Regions from separate parts of the Halomonas sp. THAF5a genome, predicted to be linked through region 2. Evidence: riboswitches for the same ligand, from Rfam matches in the RefSeq annotation. Region 2 holds a riboswitch; the other holds the start of a gene.
What was found. Region 2 has a riboswitch for thiamine pyrophosphate ahead of thiM (hydroxyethylthiazole kinase). Riboswitches for the same ligand answer to the same signal wherever they lie in the genome.
Positions count from the first base shown of each region.

Region 1 (7,108 bases), 850 kb from region 2:
GTACGCCGTGTCGCGATACCCGTAGGCCATCCGCTTGATGACCTTGATCCGGTTGTTCATGCCCTCCAGCACGCTGGTGTTCAGCCGGTGCCGGGCGCTGGACAGGATCCCTTCGAGGTACGGGACCAACCGCTTGGCGAAACGTTCCAAGGCCTCGATGCCACTGCTGGTCGCCATGGCATGCCACTCCTGCCAGGCGTTTCGGGCGGTGGCTTCGTCGTCGGCAAACCACAGGGTCTTGAGCTGATCCTTGAGCAGGTACGCCGTGGTCAGTGACGCATTGGCCGCCAGCAGCTCCTCCAGCTTCACCGCCTGCTCGGGCTTGAGATTGTCGGCGTTGCGCAGCAGCAGCCAACGACTGCCCTTGATCACCTTGCGGGCCGCCTTGTCGTCGCGCAGCTGGTTAGCCTGATCGACGCGTACCCGATCCATCACTTCGCGCCCGTACTTGGCCACCACGTGGAAGCGGTCGTAGACCACCTCGGCGTTGGGGCACTGGTCCTTCACCTCACAATCGAAGGCCGAGTTCATGTCCATGGCCACGGCCTCGATCAGCTCTCGTGCCTCGCCCAGCCACGCGAAGAAGGGGCGGATCGACTCGCGGGAGCGGCCTTCGCCGATCCATACCACCTGCTGAGTGTCGGCGCAGGCGACCACGGTGGCGTAGCGGTGTCCCTTGTGCAGGGCAAACTCGTCCATCATCAGCCGCCGCAAGCGTGTCGGATCCGGTGCCGGCAGGTCGCGTTGCAGGCGCTGCTTGTCGATGGTCTTGACGGTATGCCAGTGCAAGCCGACCAGATCCGCGACATGCCGGATCGGCAGCAACGTGACCAGGCGCTCCACCCACTGGCGCAGTGTGGTGGTGACCGGCGAGCGCCCGGGTAGCCAGTCGATGCGCTCTCGTGTCGGACCACAGGTCGGGCAGCGCAGGCGCCGCACCGGGACATCCAGCTCCACTCGGTAGATCAGCAGCGGCGCCTCGCGGACGCGCCGGCGATGCACGTCATGGACCAGGCAACAGGCGTGGTCACAGCCGCTGCAGACAGGCGGGGTCAGGTCATCGGGCTCCAACTGGAGCCGTAGCGTCTGAGGATCCAGGAACTCGTGGTGGGCGACAGTGAACCCTTTCCAGAACAGGCTGAGCGGGGTAGCATCCATGGCAACGGCGGTGTCCGTAGGCTGACGTTTTGGCGAATATCAGCTTACTCGGATTCACCGCCGTTTCTCTATCCAGCCCTCGCCTCAAGCCCTGCCTGTTTCACGCTGATCTGCGAAGAACCATAAAAAAACGCCCCGTTCGAGGGGCGTTGTCGTGTGAGGCGAAAGGTGCTTACCCCTCGAAGCGTCGCGCGCCGGCGCTCAGCACCGCGAAGTCGAAGCGCTGCTTGGCCGGAAGCACTACCAGCAGCGCCAGGCCCGTCACGACCGGCATGAAGGTGGCGAGCAGGAAGGACTCCATGAGCGTGGTCAGGGCATCGCCCGGGGCCGGGAAGAGGGTGAGGCCGGCGATCAGGCCGCTGACGGTGGCGAGCACCGCGGCACGCCCATCGAAGCGGCGGTTGAAGAGCCCGAAGAAGACCGGGAAGGCCGCCGCGCAGCAGAGAAGGTCGGCCAGCAGGAAGAGGTAGAGCACGCTGTAGCCCTGGGCGGCGACGAAGGTCACCGGCAGCGCCAGCAGCAGGATCAGCCACCGCGACAGGCGCATCAGCCGCTGGTCGCTGGCGCCGGGCAGCAGCCGTCCGCCGTCGACGGCGATCATGCTCGAGGCGGCGCTCAGGGTGGTGTCGGCGCTGCTCATGACCAGCGCCAGGCCGAGGAAGATCAGGCCCACGGCGAACCAGCCGGGGATGTCGGCGAGCAGCACGCTGAACAGCGCCACCGAGCCGTCGCCGGGCAGCCCCAGCCCCACGAACGCCAGCCCGAACAGCCCCATCACGAAGATCATCGGCGCGCTCAAAAGGCCCCCGAGCAAAAAGCCCAGGGCCACCGCGCGGTTGCTCTGGGCGGCGTAGACCCGCTGCCAGTTGCCCTGGTAGAAGAGCCCGGTCAGCATCACGGCCAAAAAGAAGGTGAGGCCGGCCTTGAGCCCGCCCAGGTCGGTGATGTCAAGAAGCCGCGGCGCCGTCGCCTCGAGGCCGGCGAGGGTGGGGGTGAGGCCGCCGGCGGCCTGCCAGCCGACGATCAGTAGCACGGCGAGCAGCGGCAGGATCACGACCATCTGCACCTTGTCGGTGAAGATCGAGGCGCGCAGGCCGCCGTACAGGGTGTAGAGCAGGGTGGCGGCCATCACCACCGAGCTGGTCGCCCAGAGCGGGACCGGCGCCAGCAGCCCGACCATCTTGGCGATGGCGGTGACCCCCGCGGCCAGGGAGATGAACAGGTAGAACAGCATGATCACCAGGGTGAAGGCGTACATGGGGCGCCCGTAGCGGCTCATCACGAACTCGGTGAGCGTGTGGCCGCCCGGCGAGAGCTCGCGCAGGCGCCGCCCCAGCGGAATCATCACCAGCCTGGGGGCCAGCGAGCCGAGCGCATAGCCGGCGATGGCGCCCAGCCCGCCCCAGGTGGCCGCCTGGGCGGGGCCGAACAGGATCCAGGTGCCCAGCGTCGAGGCCATCAGGGTCAGCACCGTGGCGGTGGCGCCCTGGCTGTTGCGGGCGATGATGAAGTCCTCGAGGCTCTCGTTGTGGCGGCGGGCGTAGAGCAGGCCCGGCACGGCAAACAGCGCCGCGAAGGCGATGAGCCACCAGAAGGCGTGGGCGGTCGACAGCATGGCGTTCTCCCTAGCATAGAATGGCCCGGCGCGATGCCGAGCGTCGCTACGAGAGGACGCAATTGCGTTGGGTGAGAAGCGTTGCCGGATGGCACTTCCTTCCCTTCGCCGGCATGATCCGGATCAGGTTCGAAGGGTTACCGGTCGTGCCGCCGAGGCACGGGGCCGGAATCTCAGTCCGCGTGGACTCCCCCAGGAATGCATCCTAGCGTAGGGCCCCGGCGTCACCGGGTCAACACGGCCCGCGCCGCCCGCGGCAACGATGAGCATGCGAACTGTCATGCCGGTGGCGTAAGATGGTAGGCCGCGACGGGGCGCAGGCACCGGTCGCTGCCTGACGTGTGGCTCGAGCGGCGGAAGGGCCGCGGCTTGAATTGCGCGGCGCCGCCCCCATGTCAGCGCCCCGTGTGTTCGGGCCGCGCGCCCTTTTCCGGCGAGTGCCGGCATGGCACCTCATTCATCTTCAGTACGGGATCTTTCATGGCCGAACCGGCTCTCTCCATCCGTGGGTTGACCAAGGTCTACGGCAATGGCTTCCAGGCCCTCAAGGGCATCGACCTCGACGTCGCCCAGGGCGACTTCTACGCCCTGCTGGGCCCCAACGGCGCCGGCAAGTCGACCACCCTGGGCGTGGTGTGCTCGCTGGTGCAGAAGACCGCGGGGAAGGTCTCGATCTTCGGCATCGACATCGACACCGACTTCGCCCGGGCCAAGTACCACCTCGGCGTGGTGCCCCAGGAATTCAACTTCAGTCAGTTCGAGAAGGTCATCGACATCGTGCTGGCCCAGGCGGGCTACTATGGCATGTCGCGCCACGAGGCGCTGCCCCGCGCCGAGCAGCTGCTGCGCGATCTCGGCCTCTGGGACAAGCGCCACGACAGCGCGCGGATGCTCTCCGGCGGCATGAAGCGCCGGCTGATGATCGCTCGCGCCCTGATGCACCGCCCGAAGCTCCTGATCCTCGACGAGCCCACCGCCGGCGTCGACATCGAGCTGCGTCGCAGCATGTGGGAGTACATGCGCCGCATCAACCGGGAGGAGGGCACCACCATCATCCTTACCACCCACTACCTCGAGGAGGCCGAGAGCCTCTGTCGCCGCGTGGGCATCATCAACCACGGCGAGATCATCCGCGACACCAGCGTTCGCGAGCTGCTCGCCGAGCTCGACACCGAGACCTTCCTGCTCGATCTCGCCCATCCGGTCGAGGCGGCCCCCGAGGTCGAGGGCTTCGAGATCCATCGGGTCGACGACGCCCAGCTCGCCGTGGTGGTGCATCGCGGGCAGCGCCTCAACGACGTCTTCGAGGCGCTCACCGAGCGAGGCATGCAGGTGATGTCGATGCGCAACCGCGCCAATCGCCTCGAGGAGATGTTCGTCTCCATGGTGGAGGACGGCCAGCAGAAGGAAGCGCGCTCATGAGTCCCAAGCAGATCGTCATCGCCCTCTGGACCCTGGTGATCAAGGAGATCAAGCGCTTCACGCGGATCTGGCCCCAGACCCTGCTGCCGCCGTCGATCACCATGACGATGTACTTCATCATCTTCGGCAACCTGATCGGCTCGCGGATCGGCGAGATGGACGGCTACAGCTACATGGACTTCATCGTCCCGGGGCTGATCATGATGGCCGTGATCACCAACAGCTACTCCAACGTGGCATCATCCTTCTTCTCCAACAAGTTCCAGCGTTCGATCGAGGAGATGATGGTCTCGCCGATGCCCAACTGGGTGATCCTCTCCGGCTTCGTGCTCGGCGGCATGGCCCGCGGCCTCGGTGTGGGGCTGATCGTCACCGGCGTGTCGCTGTTCTTCACCCGCATCGAGATGGCCCATCCGCTGCTGACGCTGTTCGTGGTGGTGCTCACCTCGGCGCTGTTCGCCATCGGCGGCTTCATCAACGCCCTGCTGGGCAAGAAGTTCGACGACATCTCCATCGTGCCGACCTTCGTGCTGACGCCGCTGACCTACCTGGGCGGCGTCTTCTACTCGATCTCGCTGTTGCCGGACTTCTGGCAGGGCGTCTCGATGCTCAATCCCATCCTCTACATGGTCAACGTCTTCCGCTACGGCTTCCTCGGGGTCTCCGACATCCCGGTGGGCTGGGCGCTGGCGGCCGTGCTGGCCTTCATCAGCGTGCTCTACGGCGTGGCGCTGTGGATGCTGAAGCATGGCAAGGGCATCAGGAGCTGACATGACCCACCATCGACCCGACACTCTCGCCCAGGCCCCCCTGGGGCGCGAGTCCGCCTATCCCGAGTACTACGACGCCGGGCTGCTCTATCCCATTCCCCGGGCCGCCAACCGCGCGCCGCTGGGCATCGAGGAGGGTGCCTTGCCCTTCGTCGGCGAGGATGAGTGGCACGCCTTCGAGGTCTCCTGGCTCAATGCCCGGGGCAAGCCGCTGGTCGCCGTGGCGCGCTTCCGGCTGCCGGCCGAATCGCCCTACCTGATCGAGTCCAAGTCCTGGAAGCTCTACCTCAATGGCTTCAACCAGACCCGCTTCGAGAACCGCCAGGCGGTGATCGACACCCTGCTGCGCGACCTGGCCCAGGCGGCCGGCGCGCCGGTGGCGGTCGAGCTGCTCGGCCTGGACGACGCCGCGCTGGCGGTGAAGCGCCTGCCCGGCGAGTGCCTGGACGACCTGGACATCGAGGTGACCGACTACACCCCCAGCGCCGAGCACCTGGCGGTAGGGGAGGAGATCGTCGAAGAGACGCTGCACTCTCACCTGCTCAAGTCCAACTGCCCGGTCACCGGCCAGCCCGACTGGGGCAGCGTGCTGATCCGCTACCGCGGCCCCAAGCTCGACCGCGAGGGACTGCTGCGCTACCTGATCGGCTATCGCCAGCACCAGGACTTCCACGAGCACTGCGTGGAGCACATCTTCACCGACCTGATGGCCCGCGCCCGGCCGGAGCGGCTGCTGGTGCTGGCGCGCTACGTGCGTCGCGGCGGGCTCGACATCAGCCCCTGGCGCGCCACCCCCGGCGAGCGGCCGCCCGAGCCGCTGCGGCTCTCTCGGCAATGAGGGCGTGAGGCAGTGAGGGGCGAGGCGGGCACCTGGCACGACAGGCGCCCGGGCAGCTGATAGAGTGTCGAGAAAGATTCTCGTCTAGTGACCTCAAGGGAGAGACTCAATGGATGCGCTGACGCTGCTGCACGAACGCAGCTCCATGGGCAAGCTGATGGGCCCGCCACCGAGCCCCGAACAGCTCGAGGCGATCTACCGGGCGGCCCTGCGAGCGCCGGATCACAAGGAGCTGCGCCCCTGGCGCTTCATCGAGTTCTCCGGCGAGGGCCTCGAGTGCCTCGGCGAGCTGTTCGCCGAAGCCGAGTTCCGCGAGGATCCCCACGCCAGTGACGCCACCCTCAACGCGGCCCGCAAGAAGCCGCTGCGCGCGCCGATGATCATCGCGGTGATCGCCAAGGTCACCCCGGACGAGCCCAAGGTGCCGAAGATCGAGCAGGTGATCTCCGCCGGCTGTGCCGCCCACGGCATCCTGCTCGCCGCCCACGCCCAGGGGCTCGGCGCCATGTGGCGCAGCGGCAAGTACGCCTTCGATCCCACCGTGCGCAAGGGGCTGGGGCTCGCCGAGGACGACGAGGTGGTGGCCTTCCTCTACCTGGGCACCCTGGGCGGGCGCCACAAGCCGCTGCCCGCGCACGACATCGACGCCTTCGTCGAGCGCTGGGACTGAGCCATGCGCGAGATCGGCGTCCCCCATCCGCGCCTGCCGCTGCCCCACGCTGGCGGCGAGGACGACATGGCCGCCTTCCTCGCCTGGCTGGGCGAGGCGATCCCCATGGTGGGGACGCTCGGCATCCGCGAGATGACCCGCGACGACCAGCGCCTCACCTGGCAGCTCGCGCTCACACCTAACCTCAACGACAAGGGCACCGGCTTCGGCGGCGCGCTCGCCGCCCAGACGACCCTGCTCGGCTGGTGCTGGACCACGCTCTGGCTGCGTCGCCGTGGCCTCGCCCGGGACGTGGTGGTGGCCGAAGCCACCCAGCGCTTCCTCGCGCCCGTGACCGGCGACTACCGCCTGGTCTGCGAGCCCGAGGCGGACGACGGCCCCGCGCGTCTCGAAGAGCGGCTGGCGCAGCGGGGCAGGGGGCGCATCGCCCTGGTCCAGCGGCTCTGGTGCGGCGACACCCTCTGCCTGGAGGCCCGGGGTGACTACGCGGTGCTGCCCGAGGCCTGAGCCGGGTCGCGTGAAAAGCGCGAAACCGGCTTGCATTCGCGGACTTAAGTCGTTAGTATATGCGCCGTTCTTGAGCAAAAGGCCACGCGCCCAAGTGATAGAACCACAATGCGGAGGGGTGTCCGAGT
Region 1 covers NZ_CP045417.1:1,091,202-1,098,309, forward strand. The annotation lists gene FIU83_RS04900 (ISL3 family transposase) at 1-1,158, opposite strand, end outside; gene FIU83_RS04905 (sodium:solute symporter) at 1,331-2,773, opposite strand; TPP riboswitch at 2,857-2,977, opposite strand; gene FIU83_RS04910 (ABC transporter ATP-binding protein) at 3,254-4,195, shown strand; gene FIU83_RS04915 (ABC transporter permease) at 4,192-4,965, shown strand; gene queF (NADPH-dependent 7-cyano-7-deazaguanine reductase QueF) at 4,967-5,803, shown strand; gene FIU83_RS04925 (nitroreductase) at 5,913-6,473, shown strand; gene FIU83_RS04930 (YiiD C-terminal domain-containing protein) at 6,477-6,980, shown strand; tRNA gene FIU83_RS04935 (tRNA-Ser) at 7,093-7,108, shown strand, end outside.
Region 1: linked by a shared signal. The riboswitch ahead of FIU83_RS04905 (sodium:solute symporter) and the one ahead of thiM (hydroxyethylthiazole kinase) in region 2 are both predicted to bind thiamine pyrophosphate.

Region 2 (7,108 bases):
GCATCGACACGGCGCTCAAGCGCGCCGAGCAGGCCGACCAGAGCATCGCCGGGCACCGCTACGAGAGCAAGCTGGCCTTCCAGGCCTGGCGGGGCGAGACCCTGCTGCTGCGCTCCGCCCTGGCCCCCGAGGCGCCGCTCACCGACCTGGACAACGGCTACGGCAACGCCCGGCTGGCGGACGGCGGTTGGCGGGTCTACGCCCTGAGCACGCCGGACGATGACCTGCGGGTCATCGTCGGGCAGCGGGAGGACGTGCGCGGCGAGCTGATCGCGGCCATCGCTCTGCGCACCCTGATCCCGGACCTGCTGGGCCTGCCGGTGCTGGGCCTGCTGCTGTGGTGGGCCACCGGCTGGGGCCTGCGGCCGCTGTCGCAGCTGGCCGCGCAGATCCGCAGCCGCGACCCCCAGAACCTGCAGCCGCTGGTCATGCGGCGGCTGCCCCGGGAGCTTGCGACCATCGCCGGCGCCCTCAACCGGCTGCTCGAGCGTATCCGCTCGCTGCGCGCCCGGGAGCAGCGCTTCATCGCCGATGCCGCCCACGAGCTGCGCACGCCGCTGGCCGTGCTCGACCTCCACGCCCAGAACGCCCTGGCCGCCGAGGATCCCGAGGATCGCCGCGAGGCGCTGGACAAGCTGCGCGGCGGCGTGGCCCGGGCCACCCGAATGGTCTCCCAGCTGCTCACCCTGGCCCGGCTCGAGCCCGAACAGGAGGGCGACGGCCGGGTCCGCGAGATCGCCCTGCTGCCCGAGGTGCGCGAGGCGCTGGCCAAGCTGATGCCGCTGGCCGTGGAGGGCCGCCAGGAGCTGCAGCTGGAGGCCGACGAGACGGCGGACTGGCGACTGGACGTGGAGCCCGGCACGGTCGACACCCTGCTGCAGAACCTGGTCGGCAACGCCCTTCAGCACTCGCCCGCGGGCGCGCTGATCCGCGTCATGCTCAGCGCCGGCCACGACGCCGTGACGATCACCGTCGAGGACCAGGGGCCGGGCATTCCGGCCGAGCAGCGCCAGCAGGTGCTGGCACGCTTCCACCGCGGCGGCCCCGGCGCCGGGGCCGGCCTGGGGCTCTCCATCGTCGATCGCCTGCTGCAGCGCCACCGCGGCGAGCTGCGCCTCGACGAGGCTCCGGGCGGCGGGCTGCGGGTCACGGCCTCGCTGCCGAGGACGCCGCGCGACGCGTGACGCAGGCCAGGCGCTGAGCCTCAGCGCTTCTCAGGCGCCTCACTGGCCCGATCGGGTCGCGACTCGTAGTCCACGCCGTGCTCGCCCAGATAGTCGCGAATCAGCTGTCTCACGACCTGAGAGGGCGTCAGGTCCTGGGCCGCGCAGAGCTGCTCGAAGGCACGCTTCTTGTGCGGATCGATCAGCAGGGTCAGGCGTGCCGTCTTCTTTTCCATGTCGCTTCTCCAGAGCATTATCATCAAATGTTAATGCTCACTTCCCTGCTGGGCAACGCCGGTGGCGTCTTTGCCGACCATGCCAATCACATGTTAATGTCGTTAACATAGATCACCGCCGCGATCTCCGGGAGGATCCTGCATGGCACGCCACCGACCGTCTCTTCCCGCCATCGCCACCGGCCTGCGCGCGGCCTGGCGAGACGGCTACGGCCTGGACGACCTGCGCCGCGACAGCCTGGCCGGGCTGACCGTCGGCACCGTGGCGGTGCCGCTCTCCATGGCACTGGCGATCGCCACCGGCGTGCCTCCCCAGCACGGGCTCTATACGGCGATCGTCGCCGGTGTGCTTATCGCGTTGACCGGCGGCTCGCGCTTCAATGTCTCGGGCCCGACCGCGGCCTTCGTCGTCATCCTCTTCCCTGTCGTCCAGCAGTTCGGCCTGGGGGGCTTGCTGATCGCCTCGATGATGGCCGGCGTGATCCTCGTGGCACTGGGCCTCACCGGCATGGGGCGCCTGATCCAGTTCGTGCCCTATCCGGTGGTGCTCGGCTTCACCGCGGGCATCGCGGTGGTGATCGCGGTGCTGCAGCTGCCCGACTTCCTGGGCCTCGAGGTCGAGCTGGGCGAGCATTTCGTCGAGAACCTCGGGCAGATCGCCATGTCGCTGCCGACCGTGGCCCCCCTCGAGCTGGGGGTCGGCCTCTTCGCCCTGGGGGTCATGCTGCTCTGGCCGCGCCTGGGGCTGCCGATTCCGGCGCCGCTGGTCGGCCTGGTGGCCGGGGCCCTGGCCGCCTTTGCCATCAACCACTGGCTGGCCGGGTCGGGCGCGGAGGTGGCGACCATCGCCTCGCGCTTCACATGGGAGGCTCAGGGCGAGGCGGGCGGCGGCATTCCCCCCATCGCGCCGAGCTTCATCGCGCCCTGGCGACTGCCCGGCGCGAACGGCGAGCCCCTGGCGGTGGATTTCGCCCTGATTCGCGCCCTGCTGGGGCCCGCCTTCGCCATCGCCCTGCTGGGGGCGATCGAATCGCTGCTGTGCGCCGTGGTCTCCGACGGGCTGACCCGGACCCGACATGATCCCAACGCCGAACTCATCGGCCAGGGGCTCGGTAACATCGTCGCGCCGCTGTTCGGCGGCATCACCGCCACGGCCGCCATTGCCCGCACCGCCACCAATATCCGAAGCGGCGCCCGCTCGCCGATCGCGGCCGTGGTACACGCGCTGGTGGTGCTGCTGGCGGTGGTGGCCCTGGCGGAGCTGCTGGGGCGGGTACCGATGGCCGCGCTGGCGGCCCTGCTGTTCATCGTCGCCTGGAACATGAGCGAGGCCCGTCATGTCCTGCACACCCTGCGCTCGGCCCCGCCGGGTGACGTGGCCATCCTCGCGACCTGCTTCACCCTGACCGTGCTCTTCGACATGGTGCTGGCCGTGGGGGTGGGCATGGGCCTGGCCGCCGCCCTGTTCATCCGGCGCATGGCGCTGCTCACCGAGACCCGTCGCGTCGACGGCGCGCCCCGGACCGACGTCGAGGCGCTGCCCGACGCGATCGCCCTCTACGACGTCGACGGCCCGCTGTTCTTCGGCGCCGCCGAGAAGGCGCTCACCTCGCTGCATCGCGTGGACCCGCAGGTGCGGGTCGTCATCCTCGACATGCACGATGTGCCGAGCATGGACGGCACCGCCATCGTGGCCCTCGAGGCGCTGATCGACGAGGTGCACCGCGAAGGCGTCTCGCTGGTGCTGGTCGGCCTGCCAACGCGGATCCTCGTCAAGCTGCGCCGGGCGGGCATCCGCCGATCGGCCGGCCGGCTGACCTGGTGCCGGGATCTTCCGCGGGGTCGACGCGTGGCGCAGCGCTGGCTCGAGCGACCCGTCTGAGCGTCCCAGGGCCACTGACACGCGACGGTCATCTCCCCTTAAGCGGCCGTTAAGCTGCCCCCCGTAGCGTCAGGGTACGGGGCCGATGCGCGGCCCGGCCACGACGAGGAGATGACCGCATGAGCACGATCCCCCTGGAGGCCCTGACCGTCCACGCCCGACAGGCCGGCGGGCTCGTCATCGCGGGCCTGCTGCTGCTGGCCCTTGGCGCGCTGCTGGTCGGCTGGCAGCCGGTGGCGATCCCGCTGGAGCTGGTCGCCCTGGGGGCGTCGGGGCTGGCGCTGCTGACGCCCGGCCTGCTCCAGCAGGAGGAGGCCCGGGAGACCCTCTACTGCCTGACCCTGGCCAGCCTGGTCACCCTGGTCGGCATTCAGCTGCTGGCCTGACGCCCACTCTTTACAGCCGCCGGGGCGACACGGATAGTGGGGCCTGACGACAGGGGCGCCGTGGCGATATCGACACGGCTGAGACGCACCCTTGGCACCTGACCCGGACAATGCCGGCGTAGGGAGTCGTGCCGCGCCGGCCGCCGCCGCGCCGGCACCTCCCCGCCGGGGAGGCCCCATGCATCACATCGACCCCGCCGCGCACCTCGACCGGGTGCGCGAGACCCGCCCGCTGGTCCACAACATCACCAACCACGTGGCCATGAACAGCATGGCCAACGTGCTGCTGGCGCTCGGCGCCTCGCCGGCTATGGTCCACGCCCGCGAGGAGGCCGCCGAGTTCACCGCCCTGGCCGGCGCCCTGACGATCAACATCGGCACCCTCTCGCCCCACTGGGTCGACGCCATGGAGGCCGCCGCACTGGCCGCCGGCGAGACGGGACGCCCCTGGGTGCTGGACCCGGTGGCGGTGGGCGCCACCCGCTACCGCCGCGAGACCGGCGAGCGGCTGCTGGCGCTCTCGCCGGACGTGATCCGCGGCAACGCCTCGGAGATCATCGCCCTGGCGGGCGGCGCCGGCGGCGGCCGCGGCGTGGACAGCACCGACCCCGCCGAGGCGGCCCTGGCGGCCGCCCGTCGCCTGGCCGAGCGGACCGGCGGCGTGGTGGCGGTGACCGGCGAGGTGGACCTGGTCACCGACGGCCGGCGCCTCGCCCGGGTGCGCGGCGGCCACCCGTTGATGCCCCGGGTCACCACTCTGGGCTGCGCGCTGACCGGGGTGGTGGCGGCCTTCCTGGCCGGCGCCGACGACCACTTCGCGGCGACGACGGCGGCGCTCGCTGGCTACGCCGTGGCCGGCGAGCTCGCCGGCGAGACGGCCCGCGGCCCCGGCAGCTTCGCGGTCGCCTTCCTCGACGCCCTCTACCACCTCGACCACGAGGCCCTCGCCGAGCGGGCCCGCCTGGAGATGACCGATGCCCCTTGATCTCTCGCTCTACCTCGTCACCGACGCCGGCCTCTGCGCGGACCACGGCCTGGAGGCGACCGTCGCCGCCGCGGTGCGCGGCGGCGTGACCCTGGTGCAGCTGCGCGACAAGCACGCCAGTGACGCCGAGATGATCGACCAGGCCCGCCGCCTCAAGGCGCTGCTGGCCGGCACCGGCGTGCCGCTGATCATCAACGACCGGCTGGAGGTGGCGCTCGCCGCGGAGGCCGACGGGCTGCACATCGGCCAGGACGACGGCGACGTGGCCCGGGCCCGCGCCGCCCTGGGCCCACAGGGGATCCTCGGCCTCTCGGTGCAGACCCACGAGCAGCTCGCCCGCCTCGACCCGAGCGCCCTGGACTACCTCGGGCTCGGCCCGGTGTTCGCCACCCCCAGCAAGCATGACCACGCCGAGCCGCTGGGCGTCGACGGCCTGGCCGCCTTGGTGGCGGCGAGTCCGCTGCCGAGCGTGGCCATCGGCGGGCTCAAGGTCGAGCACGCCGAGGCGGTGTACCGGGCGGGCGCCGACGGCCTGGCGGTGATCTCCGCCATCTGCGGCACGCCGGACCCCGAGGCCGCCGCGCGGCGTTTCGTTCGGTAACCCACTCGGTCAGTTCAGGCCCCAGGAGGCTGCGCTGCCCCCATCGCGTCACCCGGCGTCATCGTGATCATGGCCATGACCGCCGGACGATGCCGCCTGGACGGCGCAGCGTGCCACGCCTTCGGCCAGCCCATGCAGCAGCTGCGGATAGAGCGTCTCACCGAGCGGCAGGTCGACACCGAGGGGATCGATGACGATCGAGGTCTCGACGCCGGTGCCCTCGAACACGCTCTCGACCAGCGCCGGGTTGTACTGCGGCTCACGGAACACGCACTGGACACCGAGCTCGGCGACGCGCGCCTGGATCTCGCGGATGCGCGCCGGGCTCGGGTCCGAGGCATCGCCCAGGGAGATCGCCCCGGCCGCCGGCACCTCGAAGCGGTGCTCGAAGTACTGATAGGCATCGTGGAAGACGATGAAGCGCGTCCCACGGGCATCCGCGAGGCGGTCGTTCAGTTCGTCGATCAGGGTGTCCAGCTCGGCCTGTCCCTCGGCCGCGTTCTGGCGATAGACGTCGGCGTTGTCGGGATCAAGCTCGGCCAGCGATGCGGCGATGGCCTCGAGCCAGGCCTGGGCGTTCACCGGGTCGAGCCAACCGTGCGGGTCCAGGCCCTCATGGGCATGGCCGTGGCCATGGTCGTCATGCCCGTGATCGTCGTGGCCATGGTCGTCATGCCCGTGATCGTCGTGCCCGTGATCATCGTGGCCATGGTCGTCATGCCCGTGGTCATCGTGGCCATGGTCGTCATGCCCGTGATCGTCGTGCCCGTGATCATCGTGGCCGTGATCGTCACCCCCATGGTCATGCGCCTCAAACGTCGCTCCCTGACGAAACGCGTGACGCAGCGTGCCGGGCACCTCCATCAGCTCCACTTCCCGCGCGTCGCCGGCCAGCGACTGCCGGGCCCGAGCCAGCCAGGGCGTCAGGTCGTCGCTGACCCAGAAGACGACGTCGGCCCGCGACAGCGCCTCGGCCTCCGAGGGCCGCATGGAGTAGCCGTGCGGGGAGGCGCCCGGCTGGATCACCAGGTCGGGCGAGCCCAGCTCCCCCATCACGCGGTCGACCAGCGAGTGCACCGGCGGGATATCCACGGCCACGGCGGGCACCTCGGCCACCGCGACGGCGGGTGCCAGCAGCCAGGTCAGGCAGAGCGGACGTAGCAGGGTGTTCTTCATCATTCTCCTCCGGGATCCAGGGTACGGGCGGGCAGTAAACGAGCGATTGAGCCGAATAATGTTATGTTATAACATTAACGATCGTGTCAACACCATCCGACGCCCCTGCCATCCCACACCGGCTCGGCAACTCACCGGAGGGTCTCCATGCCACTGCTCTCGCTCGATGACCTGCATGTCGTTCTCGGCGGGCGAACCGTTCTCGAGGGCATCGACCTGCGCCTCGACCGCGGTGAGATCGTCACCCTGGTCGGCCCCAACGGCTCCGGCAAGTCGACCCTGCTGCGCACCATCATCGGCGCCGTGCGGCCTGCCGGCGGCCGGCTCGTGCGCCAGCCGGGCCTCACCATCGGCTACGTGCCCCAGCGGCTGGCCATCGATCCCACCCTGCCGATGACGGTCACCCGCTTTTTGAACCTGCCGCGTCGCCATTCGGCTCAGACGTTGCGTCAGGCCCTGGAACGCGCCGGCGTCCCCGGACTGGGCCGACAGCAGGTGACGAATCTCTCCGGCGGGCAGTTCCAGCGCATCCTGCTCGCTCGAGCCCTGCTGGAGCAGCCCGACCTGCTGCTGCTCGACGAGGCCACCCAGGGCCTCGATCACCGCGGCACCGCCGACTTCTATCGCCAGATCGAGCGCGTGCGGCGCGAAGTGGGCTGCGCGGTGCTGATGGTCAGCC
Region 2 covers NZ_CP045417.1:243,621-250,728, reverse strand. The annotation lists gene FIU83_RS01105 (ATP-binding protein) at 1-1,184, shown strand, start outside; gene FIU83_RS01100 (CopG family transcriptional regulator) at 1,205-1,399, opposite strand; gene dauA (C4-dicarboxylic acid transporter DauA) at 1,542-3,281, shown strand; gene FIU83_RS01090 (hypothetical protein) at 3,401-3,667, shown strand; TPP riboswitch at 3,709-3,809, shown strand; gene thiM (hydroxyethylthiazole kinase) at 3,846-4,652, shown strand; gene thiE (thiamine phosphate synthase) at 4,642-5,253, shown strand; gene FIU83_RS01075 (zinc ABC transporter substrate-binding protein) at 5,302-6,429, opposite strand; gene FIU83_RS01070 (metal ABC transporter ATP-binding protein) at 6,577-7,108, shown strand, end outside.